Regions from separate parts of the Thauera sedimentorum genome, predicted to be linked through region 3. Evidence: predicted binding sites of a transcription regulator. Region 3 holds the regulator's gene; each other region holds the start of a gene.
The links. The regulator FNR, encoded in region 3, switches genes on or off when oxygen is low (the NO sensors DNR and NnrR bind a similar motif). The targets are predictions, from matches to a motif close to TTGANCTAGNTCAA.

Region 1 (9,898 bases), 1.5 Mb from region 3:
GTATGGCACGCATCTTCATCACGTCGCCCTCCATCTTCATCTCGTGGATCTCGACGATCTTGGCGGCTGGCGACTGCGCCTCGACCAGACGTGCGTCCTGCTCGGCGGTCAGGCGCATGAAGGCGCCGGTGGAGCGTTGCTGGGCGACGGTGGCGCGCACCCAGGGGTCGGCGACCTGCACCTGTGCGAACACGGAGGACGCGGCAAGGGCGAACAGCGAAGCGATGGCAATACGTTTCATCTCGGGTATCTCCTCAACGGACGGGGAAGGACTGCAGCAGGGTCTGCAGGTCGGCGGCAACCGACGCTGCATCCTGCGCATGGGGAACGGCCAGGCGTAATGCCCCGGCCGGGTCGTACACATAGCTGGTGGCGGTGTGGTCCATGGTGTAGGAGCCGCCAGTGGGCACCTTGCGGTAGAAGATGCGGAACTCGTCGGCCAGGCTGCGGGTGTCCTCCAGCGTGGTGTACAGCCCGAGGAAATCGGCGCCGAACGCGGTGGTGTACTCGCGCAGCACGGCGGGCGTGTCGCGCTCCGGGTCCAGGGTGACGAAGATCACCTGCAGCCGGCCGGCCTGATCGCCCAGCAAGTGCTTGACCTCGGCGGCGCGTATCAGCGCGGTGGGGCAGACGTCCGGGCACTGGGTGAAGCCGAAGAACACCATCACCGCCTTGCCGCGGAAATCCGCCAGGCTGCGGGGCTGACCGTCAGGGTCGTTCAGCCGGAAATCCTGGCCGAAGCCGGCGCCGGTGATGTCGGTGCTGTGAAAGCTTGGTCCGCTGTCGCAGGCGGCGAGCCCCGCCGCCAGCAGCAGCGCGGCGGCCAGGCGCTGTATCCGGTTCATGAGGGTTCGTGACATCGATATCCTCCCTCGCCTCATTCGGGCGCGTAGTTCAACTGCACGTAGCGGCGCGCCCGCGGCGCGATCTCGCCGTGTTCGCTCAACTGGCTGATCGTGCGCGAAACGGTCTCCACCTGCAGGCCGGTGATGTCGGCGATGTCGCGCAGGCGCGGCATTGGAATGCAGGGAGCGTCCGCGTCGCGGCTGCCCATCGCCCCGGCGATGAAGCCGAACAGGCGGCGGATGCGCTCGGCCGCGCGGCCACCGCGCAGTGCGAGCACGTCGGCCATGCGGCGTTCGCTGCGGGCGAGCGCGAGCAGCAAGCCTTGCTCGCGCTCGCCTGCGGTGCCGTGGCACCAGGCTTCTATGGTGAGCGGCAGCAGGGCAACCGCGGTGTAGGTGTAGCGGTCGAACATCATGGTCTCTGCGCCGATCACGTCACCCACCCGGGCCAGCCCGCCGAACTCGGGCCCTTCCAGGCCCTCGCGGTCAAGACGCACCAGCCCGTCCACGACCCGCCACGGGCTGCCCGGCATTCCCGCGACGAAGACCGTCGCGCCGCGCTCGAACTGCATCCGGGAGGCCATTCCGGTACCGACGGACGGCGCCGGCGCGCCGCCTTCGCGGACTGCGTCCGCTGCGATGCATGCATCCATTGCTGAGATATCCCCTGTTCAATGCCTGGCTACCGCGCGGCCGAACGGCCGGACGGCGTGACACCGGCGCCGCGGCTCAGTGCCGCATGCGGAGGTGCCGGGCCGGGGCAAGGACCCCGGCGTGATCAGGCAAGCGCGGGAGGTGCGCGGGGACTGGAGATGCCGTAGACGGCAAGGGCGAGCGGGCCGGACGGCACCGCCAGCGAGACGACGAACCGGCCGGCCGGCGCGTCGATGAGCACCGGCATCGCGGCCGCGAGGCCGAAGGAACCGGCGTTGGTGAAGCAGTAGGCACAGGCGGCCGCCGACACATGCTGAGCGCCGCCATCGTCCGAATCGGGCGCGGCGTCGACCGGCAGGTACATCACGCCGCTGGCGGAACAGACCTCGATCCAGCCGCCGTCACCGGCGGCGAGCACCCTGCTCACCGTCGGCGCCAAAGCGCCGATCAGCATTGCGAACAATGCGATCCAGACGACACGGCGAAGACGGTTGGCAGAGAAGCTCATTGATCTCGGACGCAGGTTGAGCGCGGCGGTTACGCCCCGGTGGATACGCCACCGGATGGCAGCCGACAGAATGTGAGCAATTCTATGCGGGCGCGCAAGCCCGCCATATGACGTCGATCAATTCGTGCGGGCTTGCCACAGCGGAACATCGCTCAGCCCAGCCACACCCTGGCGTTGCGGAACATGCGCTGCCAGGGCGAAGCGTCCGGGCTGGCATTCACCAGCGCCTGCGGCGCCCAGGACATCTGCACGGTGCGTGCGGTGCGCTCCGGGTGCGGCATCATGATGGTGAAGCGCCCGTCCGCGGTGGTGAAACCGGTCAGCCCGTCCGGCGAGCCGTTGGGGTTGAACGGGTAGCTCGCCGCCGGCGCGCCGTGGTTGTCCACGTAGCGCAGCGCGGCCAGCGCCTGCTGGCGGGCAGCCTCGTCCGCGAACACCGCCCTGCCCTCGCCATGGCTGACCACGATGGGCATGCGGCTGCCGGCCATGCCGGCGAGCAGGATGGAGGGCGACTCGGTGACCTCGACCATCACGAAGCGCGCTTCGAACTGCTCGCTGCGGTTGCGGTGGAAGGTGGGCCAGTGCTGGGCCCCCGGGATGATGGGCGCGAGGTGGGCCATCATCTGGCAGCCGTTGCACACCCCCAGCGCGAAGGTGTCGGTGCGCGCGAAGAAGGTCTCGAACTGGCTGCGCAGCGCGTCGTTGAACAGGATGGACTTGGCCCAGCCCTGCCCCGCACCGAGCACGTCGCCGTAGGAGAAGCCGCCGCACGCGGCCAGGCCGTGGAAGTCGGCCAGCTGCACGCGTCCGGCCTGCAGGTCGGACATGTGCACGTCGAAGGGCGCGAAGCCGGCACGCTCGAAGGCGGCGGCCATCTCGGCGTGGGAGTTCACCCCCTGCTCGCGCAGGATCACCACCCGCGGACGGGCGCCGCTGTTGATGAAGGGGGCGGCCACATCTTCGGTGACGTCAAAGCTGGTATGCACCGACAGGCCCGGGTTGGCGGCATCGGCCAGGGCGTCGAACTCCTCCTGCGCGCAAACGGCGTCGTCGCGCAAGCGGGCGATGCGGTAGCTGGTCTCGCTCCAGGTCTGCAGCAGTTCGGCGCGCGGCGCGGCGAACAGCAGCTTGCCGTTGCGCCACAGGCGGATCTCGTCGCGCTCGTTGGGTTCGCCGATGAAGTGGTAGCTGAGGCCGGCGCTGCGCAAGGTTTCGGTGATGCGGCTGCGCTCGTCGCGGCGGATCTGCACCACGGCGCCGAGTTCCTCGGCGAACAGGGCGGCCAGCGCGCCGTCGATGAAGCGTCCGCGCAGGGTGTCGGGCTTCTTCTCGAGACCGTCGACATCGTTCATCTGCGCGTCGTAGCTCACCGTGTCCAGGGTGAGCGACACCCCGCAGCGCCCGGCGAAGGCCATCTCGGCGACGGTGGCGAACAGGCCGCCGTCGGAGCGGTCGTGGTAAGCGAGCAGCAGGCCGTCGCGCCGCAGTTGCTGGACGGCGCCGAAGAAGGCTTTGAGCTGGGCGGCATCGACGTCCGGGGCGTGCTCGGCCACCGAGTTCCAGGCCTGCGCCAGCACCGAGCCGCCGAGGCGGTTCTTGCCGTTGCCCAGGTCGATCAGCAGCAGCTCGGTCTCAACACCTTCAGGCAGTTGCAGCTGCGGGGTGAGCGTGTTGCGGATGTCGCGCACCGGGGCAAAGGCGGTGGCGATCAGCGACAGCGGCGCGACCACCTGCTTGTCTTCACCCTCGTCCTGCCAGGCGGTGCGCATGGACAGCGAATCCTTGCCCACCGGAATGGACAGGCCGGCGGTGATGCAGAACTCGGATACCGCCTTGACGGTGTCGTAGAGCTTGGCGTCCTCGCCGCGGTGGCCGGCGGCCGCCATCCAGTTGGCGGAGAGCTTGACCTCGCCCAGTTCATTGATGTCGGCGGCGGCGATGTTGGTGATCGCCTCGCCGATCGCCATGCGCCCGGAGGCCGGTGCATCGACGCAGGCCAGCGGGGTCCGCTCGCCCATGGCGAAGGCTTCGCCATTGAAGCCGTGGAAGCTCATCGCGGTGACCGCGACGTCGGCCACCGGCACCTGCCAGGGGCCGACCATCTGGTCGCGCGCGGTCATGCCGCCCACCGAACGGTCGCCGATGGTGATCAGGAAGTTCTTGCTCGCCACCGCAGGCATGCGCAGCACGCGGCGGCAGGCCTCGCCGACGTCGATGTCGGTGAGGTCGAAAGGCGGTAGGTGCACCGCGCGGCGCGACACGTTGCGGGTCATCTTCGGCGGCTTGCCGAGCAGCACCTGCATGTCCATGTCGACCGGCTTGTTGCCGAAGTGCTGGTCGCTCACGGTCAGGTGGCCGTCGGCGGTGGCGGTGCCGAGCACCGCGAAGGGACAGCGCTCGCGTTCGCAGAAGGCGCGGAACTGCTCCAGCGACTCCGGCGCGATCGCCAGCACGTAGCGCTCCTGCGATTCGTTCGACCAGATCTCGCGCGGGCTCATGCCCGGCTCCTCGATATGCACCTCGCGCAGCTCGAAATGCGCGCCCAGGCCGGCGTGGTCGGCCAGCTCCGGCATGGCATTCGACAGGCCGCCGGCGCCCACGTCATGGATGGCGATGATCGGGTTCTTGTCGCCCTGTTGCCAGCAGGCGTCGATGACTTCCTGGCAGCGGCGCTGGATTTCCGGGTTGCCACGCTGCACCGAGGCGAAGTCCAGATCCGCCGCATTGGTGCCGGTGGCCATCGACGAGGCGGCGCCGCCGCCCAGGCCGATCAGCATGCCCGGGCCGCCGAGCTGGATCAGCAGCGTGCCCGGCGGGAAGGTGGGCTTCTCCGATTGCTGAGCCTGGATGTTGCCGACGCCGCCGGCGATCATGATCGGCTTGTGGTAGCCGCGCACCTCGCCCTGCACCGCCTGCTGAAAGGTGCGGAAGTAGCCGGCAAGGTTGGGCCGGCCGAATTCGTTGTTGAAGGCCGCCGCGCCGATCGGCCCCTCGATCATGATGTCGAGCGCCGAGGCGATGCGCTCCGGCTTGCCGTAGGCCTGTTCCCAGGGCTGGGCGAAACCCGGGATCTCCAGGTTGGACACCGAGAAGCCGGCCAGACCCGCCTTGGGCTTGGAGCCGCGCCCGGTGGCACCCTCGTCGCGGATCTCGCCGCCCGCGCCGGTGGCCGCGCCCGGGAAGGGGGAGATCGCGGTCGGGTGGTTGTGGGTTTCGACCTTGGCGAGGATGTGGGTGGTCTCCTCGCGGAAACGCCACTGGCCGTCGGCGTCCGGGTAGAAGCGGTCGACGGTGGCACCCTCGATCACCGAGGCATTGTCCGAATAGGCCACCACGGTGCCCTGCGGGTGGGCCTTGTGGGTGTCCTTGATCATGCCGAACAGGCTCTTGTCCATGATCCGGGCGTCGATCACCCAGTCGGCGTTGAAGATCTTGTGGCGGCAGTGCTCGGAGTTGGCCTGGGCGAACATCATCAGTTCGACGTCGGTGGGGTTGCGCCCCATGCGCACGAAGTTGTCCACCAGATAGTCGATCTCATCCTCGGACAGCGCCAGGCCGAGCTCGCCGTTGGCGCCCTCCAGGGCCGGGCGTCCGCCGCCCAGGATGTCCACGGTGGTCAGCGGCTGCGGTTCGTAGTGGTGGAACAGCGCCTCGGCCGCATCCACGGCGGGCAGCACCGATTCGGTCATGCGGTCGTGCAGCAGCGGCAGCACCGCCGCGCGCTGGCGTTCGTCCAGTTCCTTGTGCGACAGCGTGAACGCGGTGCCACGCTCGATGCGCACGACTTTCTCGAAACCGCACTGGCGGGCGATGTCGGTTGCCTTGGAGGACCACGGCGAGATGGTGCCCAGGCGCGGCACCACCAGCAGCAACTGGCCGAGCGGCGGTTCGGCCGTAGCCGGGCGGGCACCCAGCAGATCCACCAGGCGCTCCTGCTCCGCCGCGGTGAGCGGCGCGGAGAGTTCGACGAAGTACCAGTGTTCGGCGCTGACACCCTTGCACTTGGGCAGGGCGTCGAGGAGCGGGCGCTTGAGACGTTCGAGGCGGGATTCGGACAGCGCCGCAGCGCCACGCAGCTTGAGGATTTCGGTCATTTGATCGACTGGGCAGGGTGAACGCCGGGGCCGGACGAAAACCGCTGCGACCCCTGGAACGAAACGCTGGATTATACCCGAGCGGACCCGCTTACCCGCTCCGCTGCGCGGCTGCGCACGCCTTCATGCCGCACGCGAGGGCCGGCGCCTCGCACGTGAGGCGACGGGCCGGCGCAAAACGCTTGCCGATCGCGACGATCCGCGTTCAGCGCATGCCGGAGGCGTGCTGGGAACTGCCGATCTCGACGACCTTGGCGTCCTCGTCCTTGTCTTCTTCGCGAACGCCGTCTTCACCCACGCGCTCGATGCTGCCGGTGATGGTGGCGCCGCATTCCATTTGCAGCTGACGGTAGCTGATGTTGCCCGATACTCGCGCCTTGGCCTGGAGTTCGAGGAAGTGCTCGACTTCGAGATCGCCCGAGATGCTGCCGTTGACGACTGCGTCGTACACCCGCACCTCGCCCTTGATGCTTCCCTTGTCGCTCAGCACCAGCAGGCCGTGGGCGCCACCCTTGTTGATGACATTGCCTTCGATGCGGCCATCGACCCGCAGTCCGCCCGAGAAGACGACGTCGCCGACGATGTGAACATTGTCGGCAATCAGGCTGGAGAGCTTGGTGACTTCAATCGACTTGCTGTGCTTCTTGCGAAACATCCTGCGCTTCCCCCGGTTGTACCGGCCAGCCCGAACTACCTCGGACTCTTGGCCTGCGAGTTGAAGAATTCCAGCTGATGCGTGAGCTGGCTCACCTGCTCGTTCAGTTCGCCCACCTGGCGCTTGAGTTCCGCGCGGGTGGCACGCTCCATCTCGAGTTCGATTCTGGCGGCGTCGGCCTCGGCACGCAGCCGCACATTCTCCGCCTCGAGCTGCGCCAGACGAGCGAGCGGCGCCAGCCGTTGTTCAAAGTAGCGCCAGCCCGCGCCGGCCAGCACCGAGACGACCAGCACCGCAAGCACGACGAGCAGGCCATGCCGCCAGCGGTGGTCGGAGGTGAGTTCGAAACTGCTGCCTGTCAGCCGGCGGGTCGGCGAACGTTTCAGGAGACTCATGCGCCCGTCAATCGGCCAGACTGCGCGCGAGGTAAAGCTTGGGGTCGGTGTACACGCCGTTGCGGATCACCTCGAAATGCAGATGAGGGCCGGTGGAACGGCCGGTCGAACCGACCAGCGCGATGCGCTGCTGCGGCATCACCAGTTCGCCGGTGCGCACCAGCAGCTTGGAAGCATGGGCGTAACGCGTTACCAGTCCGTTGCCGTGGTCGATCTCGACCATGTAGCCGTAGTCGCGATTGTAACCGGCACGCTGGACACGGCCGCCGGCGCTGGCAAGGATGGGCGTACCCTTCGGAGCCGGAAAGTCCAGACCGGTGTGGCGCGCCAGGCGCCGGGTGAAGGGGTCGAGACGGTTACCGAAACCCGAGGCCACCGGGCGGTCGACCACCGGCAGCCGGCTCGGAAACGCCATGTTCTGCAGATTGCGCTCGGTGGTGACCCGGTCGACCAAGGCAAACGCGGCATCGATCCGGTCGAGCTGCAGTTCCAGGCCGGCGAGTCCGGTGCCGAAGTCGTCACCGTGCGCACTCGCGGCGCCCGAGACGTTCAAGGCGTCCGAGGCGGCCGTACCAACGGCCGGCACCAGCGGGCCGCCGCTCGGGGCGCTTGCTCCTTCGCGGGGTTTGGCGGTACGCGAGGTCTTGCCGGGAGTGCCCGCCTGTTCCTCGAAGTCCTTGAGGACGCCCACCCGCTTGGCCAGGGTCAGCGCTTCGCTCTCCAGCCGGATCAGACGACCGGTCAGTTCGCCGACGCGATCGACCAGCGCACGCCCCTCGGGTTGATCCAGGGTCAGGGCGACGCTCGTTTCGCCGACCGGCTCGGGCAATTCGGCCTGCCCCATGCGGTAGCCCATGACGCCGCCCGCCGCGATGGCGGATGCCAGCACCAGGGAGAAGAGGAACAGCAAGGTCCGCGTCCGCACGGTATGCAGTCGGGATTCAGTCAAGCCGCCGGTCGACAGAATGACAAACGCCACTCTTTAACCCTCCTTGCTTGCGGGACGATGATGCAACGGCAAACCGCCGGCACCCGCCTGTCCGCATGTGTCTCGTTGGCGAACGCGTCGCGAACCGCCTCCAGCCGATACAGAAAATCGCCGCAGGCATGGGTTCGAGCGCATTTCATTTGCTCAAACACAAAAAAATCTGCGCGAGTGTAACATTTTCCGACGCGTGCAATATGACTCGCGTCAACAAAAAAAGGCGGCGACCTCGGTCGCCGCCTTCCTTACCAGCGGTTTACGCTCAAGCCTTGCCGTGGGCGGCCAGCTTGAGCCAGGTATCGACCACGGTATCCGGATTCAGGGAAATCGTCTGGATACCCTCGTCCATCAGCCACTCGGCGAAGTCGGCGTGGTCCGACGGGCCCTGCCCGCAGATACCGACGTACTTGCCGAGCTTGTTGGCGCTCTGGATGGCCATGGACAGCAACTGCTTGACCGCCGGGTCGCGCTCGTCGAAGGCGTGCGCCACCAGGCCGGAGTCGCGGTCCAGGCCCAGGGTGAGCTGGGTCAGGTCGTTGGAGCCGATCGAGAAGCCGTCGAAGTGCTGCAGGAACTGGTCGGCCAGCAGCGCGTTGGACGGGATCTCGCACATCATGATCAGCTTGAGATCGTTCTCGCCGCGCTTCAGGCCGTGCTGGGCAAGCAGATCGACCACGCCGGCAGCCTCTTCGAGGTTGCGCACGAAGGGGATCATGATCTGCACGTTGGTCAGGCCGAGCTCGTTGCGCACCTTCTTCATCGCCGCCACTTCCATCTCGAAGCAGTCGCGGAAGCTGTGCGCGATGTAGCGCGAGGCGCCACGGAAGCCCAGCATCGGGTTCTCTTCCTCGGGCTCGTAGATCTCGCCGCCGAGCAGCTTGCGGTACTCGTTGGACTTGAAGTCCGACATGCGCACGATCACCGGCTTCGGATAGAAGGCCGCGGCGATGGTGGCCACGCCTTCGACCAGCTTCTCGATGAAGAACTGCTTGGGCGTGGCGTAGCCGCGCGAGCGGCGGTTGATCTCGTCGCGCAGGCTGGCCGGCACCTGGCCCAGGTCGAGGATGGCCTTGGGGTGGATGCCGATCATGTTGTTGATGACGAACTCCAGGCGCGCCAGGCCGACGCCGCCGTTGGGGATCTGCGCGAACTCGAAGGCGAGTTCCGGGTTGCCCACGTTCATCATGATCTTCACCGGGATCTCGGGCAGGTTGCCCATGTCGGTGGTGATGACCTCGAACTCCAGCTTGCCGCGGTACACATAGCCGGTGTCGCCTTCGGCGCAGGACACGGTGACCGAATCGCCCTCCTCCAGCACCTCGGTGGCGTTGCCGCAGCCGACGATGGCCGGGATGCCCAGCTCACGCGCGATGATCGCCGCGTGGCAGGTGCGCCCGCCGCGGTTGGTGACGATGGCGGACGCGCGCTTCATCACCGGCTCCCAGTTGGGGTCGGTCATGTCGGTGACCAGGATGTCGCCGGCCAGCACGCGGTTCATCTCGGAGGCGTCCTTGACCACGCGCACCGTGCCGGCGCCGATCTTCTGGCCGATCGCGCGGCCGTGGGTGAGCGCCTTGCCGTACTGCTTGAGGCGGTACTTCTCCATCACGTGACCACTGGACTGGCTCTTCACCGTCTCCGGGCGGGCCTGCAGGATGTAGAGCTTGCCGTCCTCGCCATCCTTGGCCCACTCGATGTCCATCGGGCGGCCGTAGTGCTGCTCGATGATCACCGCGTAGCGGGCGAGTTCCAGCACGTCCTC
Region 2 (9,898 bases), 970 kb from region 3:
CCCACACCGGATAGGGCGGCAGGTCGGCCTCGAAGGCGCGCTGCGGATGGGCCATGCGGTAGCCGCCGACGCATTCGGCCACCACCGCACGCAGGTCGAAGCGCTCGGTCTCGGTGCTGGCCAGCGCCTGCTCCAGCCGCGACGCCTCGCTCATGCGCGAGAGGATCTTCGACAGCCGCGACAAGCCGGCCTGCGCGCGCCCCATGTAGGTCTGCGCACCGTCCGGCAGCGCTTCCGCCTGCAGGTTCTCGAGCGAGGAACGCACCACCGCGATCGGCGTGCGCAGCTCATGCGACAGGCGGCTGGCCATGTTCTCCAGGTAGGTGTGATGGCGCGCCAGGCGGTCGAGCAGCGCGGCGAAGCTGCGCGACAGGTCGCCCACCTCGTCGCCGGCGGCCGATGCCGGCAGCGCCGCGGCAATGTGCCCGTGGCCGTCGATGGCGCGCTCGGCCTCGTCGCGCAGGCGGCGGATGCGCGAGGACAGACGGGTGGCGAAGCCCAGCACCAGCACCGCCACCACGCCGAAGCCGCCCAGGGTGAAAAGCAGCAGGCGTTCCAGCGCATGCTGGCGCAGCGACAGTACCGAGTCACTGCGCTCCTCCACCACCACGGCACCCAGCACCCGGCTGCCGCCCCAGATCGGATGCGCCGCGCTCAGCACCAGCGCCCGCCCGTCGGCCGTGGTGCGCAACTGCGCGCCGGGGATGCCGAGCAGGGCGTCATGCACCTCGCGCCCGCGGGTCGGCGTCCAGTCGGCCCCAATGCGTTCGCCCGGCGCCGGCACGATGCGGGCCACCAGCGCGCGCCATACGCGGCGCCAGGCCGGTTCGGCGAGGGTATCGGACTGCGGTTCGGCTTCCAGGCTGCCGGCCAGCGCCAGCACCCGCAGGTCACGGCTGACCAAGCTGATCCGCGAGCTGCTGCGCTGCACGCCGCGCAGGATGGCCTGCACCTCCTCCACCGCGCGCCGTTCGGCCACCGGGTCGGCCAGCGGCACATGTTCGATGTCGACCACTTCCTCGCCGGGCAGCAGGGATTCATCGACCGCCACCCGCGAGCTCGGCGTCCATTCCTGCATGCCCAACAGCTGCGGGCGTTCGTGCAGCGCGGTGGCCACCGCGCGGGCGGTGCCGATCAGCGCCTGCTGCTGGCCTTCGACCAGAAAGGCCTCCATCTCGGCGACGTAGCGGTAGCCCACCCACGGCAGCGCGAGCAGCGGCAGGGCCAGCAGCGCGAGCTTGGCGCGCAGGCTGATGCGCCAGCGCGGCACGGCGGTTTCAGTCATCAGGCCGCCTTCCAGCGGTAGCCCATGCCGTACACGCTCTCGATGGCGTCGAAGCCGGCATCGACCGCGGCGAACTTGCGGCGGATGCGCTTGACGTGCGAGGTGATGGTGCCGTCGTCCACCAGGCGGGCGTCGTGCATCAGCTGGTCGCGGCTCTTCACGTGGCCGGGGGTCTTGGCCAGGGTGTGCACCATCCAGAATTCGGTGAGCGTGAGATCCACCGGCTGCCCGCGCCATTGCGCGGAAAGGCGCATCGCGTCCAGGCGCAGCGGCCCGCGTTCGATGACGTCCTCCTGGGGCTGCGCGTCGGCCAGCGCGTCGATGCGGCGGAACAGCGCCGCAATCCGCGCCAGCAGGTGGGGCATGGAGATGTCCTTGGTGAGGTAGTCGTCCGCCCCCAGGCGCAGGCCGGAGACCACGTCGAAGTCCGAATCGCGCGCGGTCAGGAAGATGATGGGCAGGCGCTTCGACAGCGCGCGCAGTTCGCTGCACAGCGTGAAGCCGCCCTCGGGCTCGTCGCCCAGGCCGATGTCGACCACCGCCAGGTCAGGCAGGCGTTCGCGGAAGGCGGCCAGCGCCTGCGGGCGGTCGGCGTACGCGGCCACCTCGTAGCCCTGGCGGGCCAGGGCCTCGGCGTAGTTGGCGCGGATGGCGGCTTCGTCCTCGACGATGGCGATGCGGCGTCCCATATGCATTGTCGCTGTTGATCCGGGGCCGACTATAGCACCGCGCCCCGGCTGCACAGCCTCCGCCGCCGGGCTGCGGCGCAAGAGCCATTTTCCTGCCACATTTCGCCCGCGCTTCTCCCCTTTTGCCGCCGAAAGCCGACCGCTTGCGGCGCTCAAATGCCAACACCGGCAGATGCCCCGGCCAACGCAAAGGGAGAACAAGCAATGAATACCACCACCGCCGCCCGCGGCCCCGCCCCGGCCCCCGGCCGCCACCACGCGGTCGAGATCGCCGCCCTCTTCGTCCGCATCCTCGCCGGCGGGCTGGGGGTGGCGCTGGCGCTCGCCGCCCTGGTGCTGCTGCTCGCCGCGCCGGCGCATGCGGTCGAGATGCGGGCCGTGCCGATGCGCCCCGCCGAGGCCGGCCAGGGCACGCTGCTGATGCGCACCGAGGATGGCGCCACCTTTGCGCTGCCCACCCTCGCCACCGAGGTAACGATCCGCGTCAACGGCCCGTTGGCCCGCGCCCGCGTGATGCAGACCTTCCGCAACCCGGGCAGCGACTGGCTGGAAGGCGTCTACGTATTCCCGCTGCCGGAGAACGCGGCGGTCGACCGCCTGCGCATGCGCGTGGGCGAGCGCCTCATCGAAGGCGAGATCCGCGAACGCGAGGAAGCTCGCGCGACCTTCGAACAGGCCCGTGCCAAAGGCCAGCGCGCGGCGCTGGTCGAGCAGGAGCGGCCCAACATGTTCACCACCAGCGTGGCCAACATCGCCCCCGACGCCGAGATCCGGGTGGAGATCGAGTACCAGCAGACGCTGGACTACCAGCTGGTCGATGAGGCCGGGCGCTACAGCCTGCGCTTCCCTATGGTGGTCGGCCCGCGCTACATCCCCGGCACGCCCGACGGCGAGCGCAGCGCCGGCCACGGCACCGTGGCGCCCACCACCGTAGTGCCGGACGCCCACCGCATCACCCCGCCGGTGCTGCACCCGTCGGCCGGCCCGATCAACCCGGTGAGCCTGCGCGTGGAACTCGATGCCGGCGTGCCGCTGGCCGCGGTGGACAGCCCCTACCACGCGGTGCGCGTCGAGGCGCCGCATGCCCACCGCCGCGTGGTGGAACTGGCCGAAGGCAGCACCCCGGCCAACCGCGACTTCGAACTGGTGTGGACGCTGGCCGCCGGCGCCGCGCCGCAGGTGGCGCTGTTCAGCGAGCCCGGCAAGGATCTCGACTACGCCCTGCTGATGCTGATGCTGATGCCGCCGCAACTGCGCGCCGACGAACAACCGCTGCCGCGCGAGGTGGTCTTCATCCTCGACACCTCGGGCTCGATGGAGGGCACGTCCATCGTGCAGGCGCGCGAAGCGCTTGCCCTGGCGCTGCGCCGGCTGAACCCGGCCGACCGCTTCAACATCATCGAATTCAACTCCGAGGCCTATGCCCTCTTCCCGACCGCCCAGCCGGCCAGCCGCGACGCGGTCGATCACGCCGCGCGCTGGGTGCGCAGCCTGCAGGCGCGCGGCGGCACCGAGATGAAGAAGGCGCTGGAGATGGCGCTGGACGGCAGCGAGCGCGCCGGTCGCGTGCGCCAGGTGATCTTCCTCACCGACGGCGCAGTGGGCAACGAAGAGGCGCTGTTCCGCCTGATCGAGGAGCGCCTGGGCGATTCGCGCCTGTTCACCGTCGGCATCGGCTCGGCGCCCAACAGCCACTTCATGCGTCAGGCGGCCGCTGCCGGGCGCGGCAGCTTCACCTACATCGGCAAGCTCGACGAGGTGCAGGAGCGCATGTCGGCGCTGTTCGCCAAGCTCGAATCCCCGGTGATGAAGGGCATCGAACTGTCCTGGGCGGACGGCAGCGCGCTGGAAACCTGGCCGCGCCGCGTGCCCGACCTGTATGCCGGCGAGCCGGTCATGGTGGTGGCCGCGCTGCGCAAGGGCGGCGGATCGCTGCGCGTCGCCGGTAGCGGACGCGGGGTCGAATGGAGCGCCGGAATTCCGCTCGCCGAAGCCTCGCCCGCCACCGGTGTCGGCGTGCTGTGGGCGCGCCAGAAGATCGCCGCCCTGATGGACGAGCTGCGCGCCGGCACGCCGGAAGCCGACATCCGCCCGGCGGTCGTCGAGCTCGCCCTGGAGCACCACCTGGTGAGCCGCTACACCAGCCTGGTCGCGGTGGACAAGACCCCTGCCCGTCCGGCCGGCGAGGCGCTGCACGGCGGCGCCATGCCCACCAACTTGCCAGATGGCTGGCGCCACGAAGCGGTGTTCGGTCAGCTGCCCATGGGCGCCACCGATGCACGGCTGAACCTGCTGCTCGGCACCCTGGCCCTGCTCGCCTGCGCCCTGCTGTGGTCCGCCCAGCGCCGCGGCCGCAGTTCCTTTGCCCTTTCCGCCTGAACGAACGGACAGGATGACGATCGCCCCGAATCATGAAAGTCGGGCTGTCCGTTCCCCTCACCCCCAACCCCTCTCCCACAAGTGGGCGAGGGGAGCAGACGGAGTCTGCTACGCGACTTTCACATCAACCACAAGGAGTCCCGACATGAGATCCCTGCAAGCCTGCCATCACTGCAACAGCAAGGACTTTCTCGGCGTGGAATGCGCCTGGCCGGCCGCGGCCTGCCTCGGCCCCGCGCTGGCGCGCACGCGCCGCCAGCAGTGGCGCACCCGCGTGCTGCGCACCGCCGCCGCGCTCGCCCTGGCCGCCGGGCTGTGGCAGTTCGGCCAGGCCGGCTACATCCACGCCAAGGCCTGGCTCGCACAGGTGCTGATCGGCCAGGCCTGGGCGGAAACCCAGGCCGGCGCCACGCAGGTCAAGCCCTGGCCGTGGGCCGATACCTGGCCGGTGGCCCGCCTGCGCGCGCCGGGCCAGGGTGTGGACCTCTTTGTCCTGGCCGGGGCCGACGGACGCACCATCGCCTTCGGTCCGGGGCACATGTACGGCACCGCGCTACCGGGCGAGGACGGCAACAGCGTGCTCGGCGCGCATCGCGACACCCATTTCGCCTTCCTGCAGTGGCTGGAGGACGGCAGCGAACTGGAGATCGAGACGGCCGCCGGCGAGACCCTGCACTACCGGGTCGCCGACACGAGGGTGGTGGACAAGAACGACCTCAGCCCGCTCGCCCAGCCGCGCGATGGCCGCCAGCTCACCCTGGTGACCTGCTGGCCCTTCGATGCGCTGCAGGCCGGCGGTCCCTTGCGCTACGTGGTCACCGCGGTGAGCGCCGACGATCCGCGGCGGCCGCGCCGCGCAGCGCTCACCAGCCTGTGAGGCCCTGCGCTATACGCGATCCTCGGCCAACTCGCCGTCGCGAAAGCGCAGCAGGCGCTCGCGGTCGGGGATGGTCACGTAGCGGCGGGTGATGGTGATCAGGCCGTTGTCGGTCAGCTGCTGGAAGGCACGCGACAGCGTGGGCGGGCTGATGTTGAGATAGGAGGCGATCACCTGTTTCTGCGCCGGCAGCTGAGCCTCGATGACGCCGTGCGCGTTGACCTGCGCATGCGCCAGCAGGTGGTCGATGATGCGCTCCATGGCGGTGTGCAGCGTGAGGGCTTCGATCTCGCCGGTGAGCCGCTGCACGCGGCGCCCCAGGTGGGCCACCACCGCTTCCGAGAAGGCCGGGCTGGAGGCCTGCACGCGGCGCACCGCGTCGGCCGGCACCAGCAGGACCACGGACGTACTGAGGCTCTGCGCATGCACCGCCGCCGGCCGCCGGGTGAGCACCTCCACCTCGGCGAAGACATCCGGCGGATCGAGGATGTCCAGCACCTTCTCGATGCCGCGGCTGTTGGAGGCCGCCAGGCTCACCTGGCCGCTGATGACGATGTAGATGCCGGCGGGTTCGTCGCCCTTGTGGAACAGCACCTGGCCCTTGCGCAGGCGGATCAGGCGGGCCGAGCGTTCCAGGATCTGCAGCTCGTCGCGGTTGAGCACGCCGAACAGCGGATGGCGCGAGAACACGGTGCGTCCGGCCAGCGTGGCGCGGCTGCGCCCACGTGCCTCGCGCCCCTCGGCTGCCGCGTCACGGACGGCCTCTTCCGGGTGGCCGGCCTTGCGGCTGCCGCTTCGCAGGTCCTGCGGCACGAACACCACCAGAATGGCCATGCGCCCCTGCAGGACCAGATGGGTGACGCGCGCCTGCACCGGGTGCAGCTCGCCGACGGCGTCGACGCAGTCGATCTCGCCCTCGAAGGCGCCGTGCATCAGCACCTCGCTCATCATCACCGGGAGGCGCTGGGCCTGGTTTTCGCCGAAGAGCGCATCGCTGGCGCGGCCCGCGAGGCGCTCGGCCGGTGAGCCGAACAGCTCGCCGGCCGCGGCGTTGGCATGGAGCACGGTGGCCGGCAGCAGGCTGGCATCTAGCGCCATGACCAGCGTGGGCGCGGTGCCCTCGGTGATCATCTCCAGCACGTCGGCCTCGCTGGCGTGCAGCGTGGCGCTGCCCAGGGCGAGCACATCGGCGAACTGGCGGGTCAGGCCGGTGGCGCCCACGCCGCCGCCGACCGCCCCTTCGGCATGCATGCCCGGTCCTTCGGGGTGGGCCGCGCGCAGCCGGCGGGCCAGGCCCTGGTCCTCGCCCTGGATGTGGCGGATCAGCCAGTCGGCCAGGAAGGCGAGCAGCTGCCGCCCGTCGGGCACCGCGTCGTCGGACAGGTCGTCGACCATGTCGCCGACGTGGGCCAGGAAGCGCGCGTGGTTGGCGTGGTGGTCCTGCGCGTAGCCGGGCGGCAGGCCGCACAGGGCCATCAAGGCCTCTTCGGTGCCGAAATGGACCTCGGCGTAGTCCTTGAGGTAACCGAGCAGCAGCCGTACTTCGTCGGCGCTCAATGCTGCGTCGGCTTCGAGCCGGATCGCGGTGGCATTGACCATGTCGACCAGGCCACGGTGCTGGCGGTCGATCACGTCGATACCGGTGCGCAGCGCGTCGCTCCACGCCAGTTGTTCCATTCGCATCACCTCTGGGATGTTCGGGCGCACGGCAGGCCGTTTCGCCGCCTTGCGCAATGGCGGAATTCTCGCCAAGCCGGCAGCGGATGCGCTTGATGCAGGTCAAGCCTGCCCCGGCGGGCGCAGCACGCTCAGCCGGGATGGCCGACCAGCATCGACCCGAACAGCGCCAGACAGAAGCCGCACACCGCGCCGAGCGGCGGCGCCCAGTGGCGGTTCAGGCGCGACTGGGGGGCGATGTCCTGGAAAATCAGGTAGAGCACGCCGCCCGAGGCGAAGAGCATGATGCCGCCGAGCACCGCGGCGTGGGCCGAGAGGAAGTAGTAGCCTGCCAGCCCGGCCAGCGGCCCGATCGGCACCAGCAGGCTCATGTAGCCCAGGGTGCGGCGCGGACTGCGTCCATTGAGGGCGGACAGCTCGCGATAGGCGTTGAAGCCCTCGGGCAGGTTCTGCAGCGCAATCAACGCCGCAAGCAGGGGCGCGACCGGCGAATCCAGCGCCACCAGCCCGCCGAGCGCGATGGCCTCCGGCACGTAGTCCAATACCGTGCCCATGAGTTGCGGCGACTCCCGCCGCCGCAGCCCGAGCGCGCGCTCGATGGCAAAGAACACCAGTCCGCCGGCCAGCACCAGCGGAATCGCCAGCATCGAGCCGTCCATGCTGTCCAGCCCGGCCGGCACCAGCACCACCGCCACCGCGCCGATCAGGATGCCGCCGCCGACCGCGATCAGGAAATGACGGAACTCGCGTTCCAGCCAGCGCGGGCGGATGCGCTCGAAGCTCGCCAGCAGGCCGCCGAGCGGTATGCAGGCGCCCGCCGCGGCCGTCAGCACGATGATCATCGCCACTTCGTTCACACGCTTTCTCCCCTGGCCCGGCCGGGTGCCCGGGCTTGCCGAAAATCGACCTGCAGCGCCCCTTGCCGGGGTCTAGGATGGAAGAGCTTCCCGCAGTCCCCTCACACCCGTCCGGCCAGCCGCCGAGCATGGCACGGGCGCCTCATCCATTGAAGGAGTCCGCCATGCCTTCCTGGACCGATTTCTTCCTCACCGGCGCCTTCGTGCTGCCGGCCATGGTCACCCTGCTCTACACCGGCCCGTCCGCCGGCATCATGGCCTTCTGCCTGTCGGCGATGTCCCTGGTCGCGGCCCTGCTGACCAAGGTCATGCACGACGAGAACGAAGCCGAATCGGCCGACACCTGGAAGGAGCGCGAGCGCCGCGCTGAACACTACTCCCTGTTCGGGCGCGACGAGGACGAGCGGTAGTCCGCGGGGGCGGCCTGGACAGCGGCTGCGTCCGATACGCCTACGCCTCGACCGCCGCTCCGCGCTCCGCCAGCAGCGCGCGCAGGATGGAGCGATGGCAGTGGTCCTCGTCCGCACAGTAGCAGCCGACCGAGAAATTGGTCCGGTGCGACATGGCTGCGAGCAGGTCGAGATCGTGCGATGGCAGCGGCGCAGACATCTCCGCGCGGTACTTGCGGGCGAAGGCGGCCCACTGCGCAGGCGTTTCCGCCGCCTGGGCCATCTTCATCGTGTCCACGCTGGGCGCGAGATTGGGAAACCACAGGTCGTACCAGTCCTGCCTGGCGAACTCGGTCTTGGGCACGCCGCGCGGCGGGCGGCGCACCGTGCCGAGGCGTAGTCCTTCATCTGCCGCCCGGGGGCTGCCCAGGCGCACCACGCGGATGACCATCGGCCTTCTCCTCCTGCCTTGTCGCGCACAGCGCAAGGATACGCCGCTCGCGCCGCGGGCGGCACCGCAGGCGGGCGAACCGGTATCATTGCGCCCTGCCTTCACCCGCCCCTTGCCATGACGCCGCCGCAGCCCCGCTTTCCCGACACCCAGCTCGAACTGCTCGCCCCCGCCCGCAACGTCGACATCGGCATCGAGGCGGTCAATCACGGCGCAGATGCGGTGTATATCGGCGGCCCGGCCTTCGGCGCGCGCGCCGGCGCCGGCAACGAGCTGGCCGACATCGAGCGCCTGGTGCGCCACGCCCACCGCTTCGACGCGCGCATCTTCGCCACGCTGAACACCATCCTGCGCGACGACGAGCTGGACGACGCCCGGCGCACCGCCTGGGCGCTCTACGACATGGGCGTGGACGCGCTGATCGTGCAGGACATGGGCCTGCTCGAGCTGGACCTGCCGCCCATCCAGCTGCATGCCAGCACGCAGACCGACATCCGCACGCCGGAAAAGGCCCGCTTCCTGCAGGACGTCGGCTTCTCGCAGATCGTGCTGGCGCGCGAACTCACCCTGGAACAGATCCGTGCCATCCGCGCGGCCACCGACCCGGCGCGCTGCGTGATCGAGTTCTTCATCCACGGCGCGCTGTGCGTGGCCTACAGCGGCCAGTGCTACATCAGCCACGCCCACACCGGGCGCAGCGCCAACCGCGGCGACTGTTCGCAGGCCTGCCGCCTGCCCTACAACGTCACCGACCAGTCCGGCCGCATCGTCGCCCACCAGCAGCACGTGCTGTCGATGAAGGACAACGACCAGTCGGCCAACCTCGCCGCGCTGGTCGATGCCGGCGTGCGCAGCTTCAAGATCGAGGGGCGCTACAAGGACATGGGCTATGTGAAGAACATCACCGCCCACTACCGCCTGCTGCTCGACGAAGTTCTCGACGCCCGCCCCGATCTGGCGCGCGCTTCCAGCGGACGCTGCAGCTACGGCTTCACCCCCGACCCGCAGCGCAATTACAACCGCGGCGCCACCGACTACTTCGTCAATGGCCGCAAGGCGGACATCGGCGCCTTCGACGCACCCACCTGGGCCGGCCTGCCGCTGGGCCACGTGCTGGCCACGGCGCGCGACAGCTTCGAGCTGGAGAGCGAGGCGCAGCTGGCCAACGGCGACGGCCTCACCTACTTCGACCTGCAGCGCAACCTGGTGGGTTTTCGCGCCAACAAGGTCGAGCGCCTGGCGCAAGCCGCTTCCGAACCGCGGCTGGCGCTCTGGCGCGTGTGGCCGGCCGACG
Region 3 (9,898 bases):
ATCCACCGGTCACGCCGCCCAAGCGCAAGTACTGGGTCGCCGATGCACATCGCACCGAACCGGCGGAGGCCTGGCAGGCGCGCGCCGAGGAGCATGCCGGCAGCTGGTGGGAAGACTGGATGGCCTGGCTCAAGCCGCGCTGCGGCGAACTGGTCGACGCCCGCCCGGCGGCCAGCAAGGACATGCCGGCGCTGGCCGCGGCCCCCGGCACCTACGTGCTGGAGCGCTGAATCCCTTCCCCGCCGGTTCCCACTTGACCGCTGTCAAGGCTGCCGCGGCGCGGCCGCGGACAATTACGTCCTGGTTTCCGTGCAGCCTTCGACACGCCTTCAGTTCTGATAGCGCGCCAGGCGAGCGGGATCGTGCAGGGTGATGTGCTTGCCGCGCACGGTGACGAGACCGGCTTCTGAGAGGTCGTGGAAGATGCGCGACAGGGTCTCCGGGGTCAGGTTCAGGCGTGAGGCGATGACCTGCTTGCTGACGGCCAGGTCGAACTCGCGCCCGCCGCCGTCGGATTCGTCCGACTGTTGCAGCAGGTAGCCGATGACGCGCTGGGTGCTGGAGCGCAGGGAATAGGTTTCCACGTCGCGCACCATGCTGTGCAGGCGGATCGCCATGCCGGCGAGCAGCTTGCGCGCGAAGGACGAATCCTGGTCGATCAGCTCGGAGACCACGCTCTGGCCGATGTGCAGCAGTTGCGTGTCGACCAGCGCCTCGGCGAACACCGGGTAGGGGCGGCTCATGAACATCACCGCCTCGCCGAAGCTCTGCTGCGGGCCGATGACCTCGACCACCTTCTCGTTGCCCTGCGCCGAGGAGAACGCGAGCTTCACCTGGCCGGTGACGACGAAGTAGAAGCCGTGCGCCTGATCGCCGCGCTGGAAGAGCACTTCGCCCTTTTCCAGGCGCTTCTCGCGGGTAAAGCGGGACACGCGCTCGATGTCTTCGTCCGACAGTTCGCCGAAGAGAGGCACGAGACGCAGCAGGTCGGGGATGTCCTGGGAAGGAATGGGCATGGGTGATCTCCGTTTTTCGTACATTCTAGCCCGCCCCAAGATGGGGCAGGCATGTTGAGGTGAGCAGGCATGGCAGTTTCTTCACCGGCCGCTGCGGGTCGTCCGCTGTTCTTCGCGCCCCACCGGGCCATGTTCCTGTCCGGCGGCGTGATGCTGCTGCTCGTCTTCCTGCTCTGGGCCGTCGAGCTCGGCGCCCGGGCGGGGCTCCTTCCTGCGCTCGGGTGGGCGCTGCCGCCGGGCTGGGGGCATGCGCTGCTGACCGTCGGAGGCGTGTTTCCCTTCTTCATCTTCGGCTTCCTGTTCACCGCGATGCCGCGCTGGCAGAGCATGGGTGACATCGCTCCGCAGCAGTGGCTGGGCGCCTGGCGCATTCTCGCGCTCGGCTGGGCGGCGGTGATCCCGGGCCTGTGGTTCGCGCCCTTGCTCGCCGCGGGCCTCGCCGGGGTGCTGTACGGCTGGGCCAGGCTTGCCGCGGTGCTGTGGCGGGTGGCCTTCCGTTCCCAGCCCGACCCGCTGCACGCCCGGGCCACCTGGCTGGGTGTGGCGGGCGGCGGGTTGAGCATCTTCGCCTGGCTGGTGTTCGCGCTCGGCGGCGGGGCAGGCTGGGCGCGCGTGGGTATCGAGGCCGGCGTGTGGTGGTTCCTGCTGCCGGTGTTCTTCTCGGTCTGCCACCGCATGGTGCCCTTTTTCTCCAGCAACATCATTCCGGACTACGTCATCGTCCGTCCGCGCTGGGCGCTGTTGCTGATGCTGGGGGCGAGTTTCGTCCATGGCGCGCTCGGCATGGCCGAACTCGGCGGCTGGCGCTGGGTCGTCGATCTGCCGGCCGGTCTGGTCGCGCTGTGGCTGTGCATCCGCTGGCGACCGGTGGCTGCCCAGCGCGTGCGCCTGCTGGGCATGCTGCACATCGGTTTCGCGTGGCTGGGCGTGGCCCTGCTGCTGTCCGCAGCGCAGGCCGCGGGCGCCCAGCTCGGCTGGTACGGCCTGGGCCTGGCGCCGCTGCACGCGCTGGGGATCGGCTTCTTCGGCTCCATCGTGCTCGGCATGGTGTCGCGGGTCACCCTGGGCCATTCGGGCCAGCCGCTGGCGGCCGACCAGCTGACCTGGTCGCTGTTCCTCGCCATGCAGGGGGTCGTGCTGCTGCGCATCCTCGCCGACCTTGCGCCCGCTGTGCTCTCTCCCTGGCTGATGCTGGCCGCGGTAGCCGGCTGGCTGGGCATCTTCGTGACCTGGGCGCTGCGCTACCTGCCCATCTACCTGCGTCCGCGGGCCGACGGACGGCCGGGATAAGACCATGTATTTCGCACTCAAACACCTGCATGTGACCTGTGTGGTGCTGAGCATTCTCGGGTTCACGCTGCGCGGCGCGTGGATGCTGTCCGGCAGTGCGCTGCTCGAACATCGTCTCACCCGGGTGCTGCCCCATGTGGTCGACAGCCTGCTGCTGCTGTCGGCCATCGCGATGGCGGTGATGATCGGGCAGTACCCTTTCGTCGCCGGCTGGGTCACGGCCAAGGTCATCGGCCTGCTCGCCTACATCGTGCTTGGCGCGGTGGCCTTGCGGCGCGGGCGCACCCTGGCGCTCAGGGCGGCTGCGTTCTTGGCGGCGCTGGCGGTCTATGCGTGGATAGTGTCCGTGGCGCTGCTCAAGAGCCCCGCCGGTTTTCTGGTCTATTTAGGAGCTCACTGACATGAGCGATTCACTGATCCCGGTCGCACCCGGATTCGAAACCCCGCTCGAGATGCTGGAAGCCTGTCACGGCCGCCTGCAGGGGCAGCTCGAGACGCTCGCCCGCCTGGCCGCCTGGCTGCCCGCTCATGGTGCGGACAAGCAGGCACAGCAGGCGGCGAGCGCGGTGATGCGCTACTTCGACCTGGCTGCGGTCAATCACCACATGGACGAGGAAGACGATCTCTTTCCGGTGCTGCTCGCACGGGTCGATGCGCCGCGTCGCGCGCAGCTGCAGGCGCTGATCGACTGGATCCTCGCCGACCATCAGCGCATGTTCGCCGCCTGGGCGCTCATGCGCGAACGTCTGGCGGCGATTGCACAGGGAGAAGCGGCAGAGCTGACCGCGGAGCAGGTCGAGGAATTCGCCAGCCGCTACCATCAGCACATCGCCCGCGAGGAAGGCGAATTGTTGCCCTACGCCCGCGAACTGCTGACTGACGAGGACGTCGCCGCCTTGAGCGAGACCATGGTCGCCCGCCGGCGTCAGGGCTGAGAATGTGCGAATAAACCTACTGCGCGGGCCGATGGCGGTGTTGCGCGGTGCTCGCTCCGCGCTTCAGCCGCCGGCCGGTTGATGGTGCAGCAGCTTTTTCAGGCCGGCGATGTCCAGGATGCGGATGTGTTTCTGCTGCACGGCCACCAGACCGTCTTCCTGGAAGCGCGAGAAGGCGCGTGACACGGTTTCGAGCTTGAGGCCCAGATAAGAGCCGATCTCCTCGCGCGTCATGCGCAGGTGGAACTCGGCCGCCGAGAAGCCGCGCGCGGTGAAGCGCTGCGACATGTTGAGCAGGAAGGCCGCCAGGCGTTCTTCCGCGCGCATCGAGCCGAGCAGCATCATCACGCCGTGGTCGCGTACGATTTCGCGGCTCATGACCTTGTGGAACTGATGCTGCAGGCCTTCGACCTCGCGCGAGAGTTCTTCCAGCTTGCCGTAGGGGATTACGCAGACCTCGCTGTCTTCCAGGGCGATCGCGTTGCAGGTGTGGAACTCGGTGCTGATGCCGTCCAGACCGAGGATCTCGCCGGTCATCTGGAAACCGGTGACCTGCTCGCGGCCGTCTTCGAGCAGCACGTCGGTCTTGAAGGAGCCGGCGCGGATCGCGTAGATCGCCTCGAAGAGGTCGCCGGCGCGGTACAGGTGCTGCTGACGCTTGATCTTGCGACGGGCGCCCACCAGTTCGTCCAGGCGGTCGATCTCGTTTTCCGACATCCCGAACGGCAGGCACAGCTCCTGCAGGTTACACTGAGAGCAGGCGGCCTTGAGGTTTGCCACAGAGATCGGCACCGTCGCCTTCATTTGCAAGATAAACAGCTCCGTCTCTCACCGGGATCAACGGAGCCTCGTTGATCCACGTCAACCACAAAACTACGGCTTTCTGCGATCTTACGGAACAGACTGCCGCCCCGTACGACCATGAGCAATCAGAAAGAACTCGTCTTCGACACCCAGTTGATCCGCCGCTTCGACATCAACGGGCCGCGCTATACGTCCTACCCGACGGCGGATCGCTTCGTCGAAGCCTTTGACGCCAAGGCCTTGCGCGACTGGCTCGCCAAGCGGGCAGTGGGCGGTCTCGGCAAACCGCTTTCATTATACTTCCACATCCCTTTCTGTAACACGATCTGTTACTACTGCGCCTGCAACAAGATCATCACCAAGGATCACGGGCGCTCGGCCAAGTACCTCAAGTACCTGGCCAAGGAGATCGAGATGCAGGCCGCCTGTCTGGGCGGCAGCCGGCAGGTTACCCAGCTGCACCTGGGGGGCGGCACGCCCACCTTCCTGTCGCACGAGGAAATGCACCAGCTGATGGACTCGGTGCGCCAGCACTTCACGCTGGTGCCCAACGGCGAGTATTCCATCGAGGTCGACCCGCGCAAGGTGGACTTCGATACCGTCGAGATGCTCTCCAACCTCGGCTTCAACCGCATGAGCGTCGGCGTGCAGGATTTCGCCCATGACGTGCAGGTCGCGGTCAACCGCGTGCAGAGCTTCGACGAGACCAAGCTGGTGGTCGACGCCGCGCGCGCCACCGGCTTCAAGTCGGTGTCCATGGACCTGATCTACGGCCTGCCCAAGCAGAACATCATCAGCTTCAACCGCACGCTGGAGCAGGTGCTGGAGATCTCTCCCGACCGCATCTCGCTCTACAGCTACGCGCACCTGCCGCAGCTGTTCAAGCCGCAGCGCCGCATCAACTCGGTGGACATGCCCACCGCCGACACCAAGCTGCAGATCCTGCAACTGGCCATCCGCCGGCTCACCGAGGCGGGCTATGTGTACATCGGCATGGACCACTTCGCCAAGCCGGACGACGAGCTCACCATCGCCCAGCGCCAGGGGCGGCTGCACCGCAACTTCCAGGGCTACTCCACCCACGCCGAGTGCGACCTGCTGGCCTTCGGGGTGTCGGCGATCAGCAAGGTGGGGCCGACCTACGCGCAGAACGTCAAGACCCTGGACGAGTACTACGACATCCTCGACCAGGACGAGTTGCCGGTGCTGCGCGGCATCGAGCTTACCGCCGACGACCTGCTGCGCCGCGCGATCATCCAGGCGCTGATGTGCCATTTCGAGGTGTCGATCGAGTCCATCCAGATCGCCCACCTGATCGACTTCAAGGAATACTTCGCCGAGGAACTCGCCGACCTGCGCGAGATGGAGAAGGCCGGCCTGCTGAAGATCGAGGACGACTGGATCAGCGTGCTGCCCCCGGGGCGGCTGCTGGTGCGCGGCATCGCCATGGTGTTCGACCGCTACCTGCGCGCCGACCGCGAGCGGGCGCGCTACTCCAAGGTGATCTGATCCCGCCCCGCGCGGCGTAGAATGCCTGCCCTGATGCATCTTCCGGCTCTTCCGAATGCCTGAAACCGGCTATATCGCCGTCTTCCTCATCGGCCTGCTCGGCGGCACCCACTGCGTGGGCATGTGCGGCGGCATCGTCGGCGCGCTCACCGTGCAGGTGCCCGGGCAGACCCGCCGGCAATGGCCGATCCACCTGGCCTACAACCTCGGGCGCATCACCACCTACACGGTGATCGGCGGCCTGCTCGGCGCGCTCGGTACCGTGGGCATGCTGTACAACGAGGTGATGCCCATCCAGCTGGGCCTGTACGTACTGGCCAACCTGATGCTGGTTGCCCTGGGCTTGTATCTCACCGGCTTTACCCAGTTGCTGGCGCCGGTCGAGCGTGCCGGCCACCACATCTGGCGGCGCGTTCAGCCTTTCACCCGGCGCTTCCTGCCCGCGCGCTCGGTGGCACAGGGCTACCCGCTCGGACTGCTGTGGGGATTCCTGCCCTGCGGACTGGTCTACAGCGTGCTGGCCACCGCGCTGGTGACCGGCTCGGCGACCCGCGGCGCGGGGCTGATGCTCGCCTTCGGCCTCGGTACGCTGCCCAACCTGCTGCTCGCCGGCCTGTTGTTCAAGCGCTTCCGCGACATCACCCGCAACGGCAAGGTGCGTTTCGCTGCCGGCCTGACGGTGCTGGGCTTCGGCGTCTTCGGCCTGTTCCATGCCCCCTCGCTCGGCGGCACCCTGTGGAGTGGCGTGGTCTGCTGAACGGGGCGTTCAGCGTTCTCCGTCCAGGGCCTGCAGGATAGGGCAGGGGGCCGGTGCCTCGGTGTGTTCGCAGCAGTGCACCAAGCCCTTCAGGGCGCTGCGCATGTCTTCCAGCTGGCGGATACGGTTTTCGATGTCGTCGATCTTGGCCTGTGCGAGCGCGCGCGCAGTGTCGCGATCGCGTTCCTCGTCCAGCGCGAGCAGGCCGGCGACCTCGTCCAGGCTGAACCCCAGGGTTTGGGCGCGACGGATGAAACGCAGGCGGGACACCGTCTGCGCGTCGTACACACCGAAAGCGCCCTTGCGGCCAGCCGGGGTGCCGATCAGGCCGCGGCGCTGGTAGTAACGGACCGTCTCGACGCCGACCCCGGCGGCTGAAGCCAGCCGGCCTATGGTCAGACCGGGTTCCGCTGTTGTCGCGTTGCGCGAGGGAAGGGGCGGGCGGGACGTATGCGTGTTCATCAGGGGGTTGACTCCGTACCTTGGTACAGGGTCTAGACTGCCACCATCGACACAGCGTCCGCAAGCGGGACCATCATGAACGATCGCACTCCCATCGACACCACCACCGTCGAACTCCCCATTGCCGGCATGACCTGCGCGGCCTGCGCCACCCGCATCGAAAAGGTGCTCAACCGCATGCCCGGCGTGGAGGCCAGCGTGAATCTCGCGGCAGAGCGGGCCCAGGTACGCCTGTCCGGAGAAACCGCGACGCAGGCGGTGGTCGAGGCCATTCACAAGGCGGGATTCGAGGTGCCGCCCGAGCAGCTCGAGCTGTCGATCTCCGGCATGACCTGCGCCGCCTGCGCCACCCGGCTGGAGAAAGTGCTCAACCGCCTGCCGGGGGTGGAAGCGGCAGTGAACTTCGCCAGCGAGCGGGCGGTGCTGCGCTACCTGCCCGGTGCGATGGACCCGCAGCAGGCCATCGACGCGGTGGCGAAGGCCGGTTTCGGCGCAGTCGAGGCCGGGCTGGATGCGCGCGAACAGGAGCGCGCCCGCCATGCCGAGACCTGGCGGCGCGACCTGCGCATGTTCTGGATTGCCGTGCTGCTGACCCTGCCGCTGGCCGCGCAGATGCCGGCGATGCTGGGCGCTGGCTGGGCGGGCGATGCGCACCACGACGTGATTCCGCGCTGGCTGCAGTTGCTGCTCGCCACCCCGGTGCAGTTCTGGATCGGTGCGCGCTTCTACCGCGGCGCCTGGGCGTCGCTGCGTGGCGGCGGGGCCAACATGGACGTGCTGGTGGCCCTGGGTACCAGCATGGCCTGGCTGTTCAGCACGGCGGTGACCCTGCTCGGCCTGCACGACCAGCATGTGTACTTCGAGGCCTCGGCGATGATCATCACCCTGGTGATGCTCGGCAAGCTGATGGAGGCCCGCGCCAAGGCGCGCACCGGCGCGGCGCTGGATGCGCTGATGCGCCTGCAGCCGAAGATGGCGCGCATCGAGCGCGACGGCCAGCTCGTCGAGCTGCCCGTGGCCGCCGTGCGTCCCGGCGACGTGTTCGTGGTTCGTCCGGGCGATTCGGTGCCGGTCGACGGCGTGGTGTTGTCGGGGCAATCCGCCCTCGACGAAGCCATGCTCACCGGCGAGAGCCTGCCGGTGGACAAGGCCGCCGGCGACAAGGTGTTCGCCGCCACGCTCAACGGCGAGGGCCTGCTGCGCTGCGAGGCGACCGGGGTGGGGGCGTCCACGCTGCTGGCCGGCATCATCCGCATGGTCGCCCAGGCGCAGGGCTCCAAGGCGCCGGTGCAGCGCCTGGCCGACCGCATCTCGGCCGTCTTCGTGCCGGTGGTCGTGGGCCTCGCGCTGCTGACCCTCGCCGGCTGGTGGCTGTGGTCGGGCGACTTCGCCCAGGCCTTGATCAACGCCGTGGCGGTGCTGGTGATCGCCTGCCCGTGCGCGCTCGGGCTGGCGACGCCCACCGCGATCATGGTGGGCACCGGCCAGGGTGCGCGTGCCGGCATGCTGGTGAAGAACGCCGAAGCGCTGGAACTGGCCGAGAAGGTGCGCGTGCTGGCGGTGGACAAGACCGGCACGCTGACCCGGGGCGAGCCCGCGGTGACCGACGTGCTGCCGGCGCCCGGGTGGACGAGCGGGGGCTTGCTGGAGATGGCGGCTGCGGCCGAGCAGGGCAGCGCCCATCCGATTGCGCGGGCGGTACTGGCCCACGCCCAGGCCGAGGGCTTGAGCCTGGCGCCGGTGGAAGCGGTCCGGAGCTTCGGTGGCAAGGGGCTGGAAGGGCGTGTCGAAGGCCGCACGGTGCTGCTGGGTGCCCCGGGTTTCCTTGCTGAGCGCGGGACGGCGGTGCCGGAAGGTTTCTGCGACGAGCTGGCGGCCGGTGGCCGTACGCTGGTGGCGGTGTCGGTGGACGGTGCTTTCGCCGGCGCGCTGGGCGTGGCCGACCAGGTGCGCGAGGACTCGGCCCGCGCGGTGGCGCGCTTGCAGGCTCGCGGTATCGAGGTCGTCATGTTGACCGGCGATCATGCGGCGACAGCGGCGACGATTGCCGCGCAGGTGGGCATTGAGGATTACCGGGCAGGCGTGCTGCCTGGCGACAAGGCGGCGGCGGTGAAGGCCCTGGGCAAGGACGGCAAGCTGGTCGGCATGGCCGGCGACGGCATCAACGACGCGCCCGCGCTGGCCGCGGCCGATGTATCGTTCGCCATCGGCGTGGGGGCCGACGTCGCGGTGGAGGCCGCCGACATCACCCTGGTGCGCAACAGCCTGGACGGGGTGGCCGACGCGATCGACCTGTCGCGCGCCACGCTGGCGAAGATCCGCCAGAATCTGTTCTTTGCCTTCATCTACAACGTGCTCGGCATTCCGCTGGCGGCGCTCGGTTTCCTCAACCCGGTGGTGGCCGGCGCGGCGATGGCGATGAGCTCGGTGTCGGTGGTCAGCAACTCGCTGCTGCTTCGGCGCTGGCGAGCCGGGCGATAGGTTTTGTTCGATGGACCCCAAGGGCTGGAGTGAAAGCGATGAATGAAGTGACGATCAAGGTGGAAGGCATGAGCTGCGGCGGCTGCGTGCGCAACGTGACCGGTGTGCTCAAGGCGCTGGCCGGCGTGAGCGAGGCGGAGGTGTCGCTGGACGGGGCGAGCGCGCGGGTCAGCTACGATCCCGCGCAGGTCACCCCCGAGCAGATGCGCGCGGCGGTCGAGGCGGCCGGCTTCGACTCGCCGGCCTGAGCGCCGGCGCGCAAGGGCGCGGCTCAGCGCCCTTCCAGGCGAAACACGATGGGCACCCGCAGCCAGCTGTCCACCGGCTGGCTGCCGCGTCTTGCCGGCTCGAAGCGCCAGTGGGCGACGGCATCGCGCGCCGCACGGTCGAGCCGCGGGTGGCTGCTGCTCTCGGCGATCTCGATTTCCGCCGCACGTCCGGAGGCCAGCACGTGGACGCGCAGCGTCACCTGGCCTTCTTCCCCCCGGCGTCGCGCGGCGGCGGGATAGCCGGGCGGGGGATTGTGCAGGTAATCGGCGTCGTAACGTGCGGGCGCCAGGGTCTCCGCCTGTTGCCGGCTGGTCGCTGCCACTGCGCTGGTAGTGGGGGCCGGGGCTTGGTCGGCGGGCGGTTGAACCTCTGTT

Region 1: the regulator FNR is predicted to act here: its motif matches at 2,115-2,128, upstream of IAI53_RS08215 (DUF2946 domain-containing protein).
Region 2: the regulator FNR is predicted to act here: its motif matches at 7,000-7,013, upstream of IAI53_RS05835 (hemerythrin domain-containing protein).

The regions. Positions count from the first base shown of each region.
Region 1 covers NZ_JACTAH010000001.1:1,804,704-1,814,601, forward strand. The annotation lists gene IAI53_RS08200 (copper chaperone PCu(A)C) at 1-241, opposite strand, end outside; gene IAI53_RS08205 (SCO family protein) at 255-860, opposite strand; gene IAI53_RS08210 (Crp/Fnr family transcriptional regulator) at 878-1,417, opposite strand; gene IAI53_RS08215 (DUF2946 domain-containing protein) at 1,624-2,007, opposite strand; gene purL (phosphoribosylformylglycinamidine synthase) at 2,160-6,101, opposite strand; gene IAI53_RS08225 (bactofilin family protein) at 6,307-6,756, opposite strand; gene IAI53_RS08230 (hypothetical protein) at 6,792-7,151, opposite strand; gene IAI53_RS08235 (M23 family metallopeptidase) at 7,159-8,061, opposite strand; gene ppsA (phosphoenolpyruvate synthase) at 8,399-9,898, opposite strand, start outside.
Region 2 covers NZ_JACTAH010000001.1:1,292,887-1,302,784, reverse strand. The annotation lists gene IAI53_RS05855 (ATP-binding protein) at 1-1,285, opposite strand, end outside; gene pdsR (proteobacterial dedicated sortase system response regulator) at 1,285-1,980, opposite strand; gene IAI53_RS05845 (marine proteobacterial sortase target protein) at 2,179-4,353, shown strand; gene IAI53_RS05840 (class GN sortase) at 4,499-5,230, shown strand; gene IAI53_RS05835 (hemerythrin domain-containing protein) at 5,240-6,907, opposite strand; gene IAI53_RS05830 (ZIP family metal transporter) at 7,039-7,764, opposite strand; gene IAI53_RS05825 (hypothetical protein) at 7,929-8,174, shown strand; gene IAI53_RS05820 (DUF488 domain-containing protein) at 8,215-8,604, opposite strand; gene IAI53_RS05815 (peptidase U32 family protein) at 8,722-9,898, shown strand, end outside.
Region 3 covers NZ_JACTAH010000001.1:327,873-337,770, forward strand. The annotation lists gene IAI53_RS01440 (PHA/PHB synthase family protein) at 1-230, shown strand, start outside; gene IAI53_RS01445 (Crp/Fnr family transcriptional regulator) at 330-1,016, opposite strand; gene IAI53_RS01450 (NnrS family protein) at 1,086-2,306, shown strand; gene IAI53_RS01455 (SirB2 family protein) at 2,311-2,706, shown strand; gene IAI53_RS01460 (hemerythrin domain-containing protein) at 2,708-3,241, shown strand; gene fnr (fumarate/nitrate reduction transcriptional regulator Fnr) at 3,305-4,045, opposite strand; gene hemN (oxygen-independent coproporphyrinogen III oxidase) at 4,163-5,554, shown strand; gene IAI53_RS01475 (sulfite exporter TauE/SafE family protein) at 5,610-6,311, shown strand; gene IAI53_RS01480 (MerR family transcriptional regulator) at 6,321-6,773, opposite strand; gene IAI53_RS01485 (heavy metal translocating P-type ATPase) at 6,849-9,254, shown strand; gene IAI53_RS01490 (heavy-metal-associated domain-containing protein) at 9,293-9,502, shown strand; gene IAI53_RS01495 (energy transducer TonB) at 9,526-9,898, opposite strand, start outside.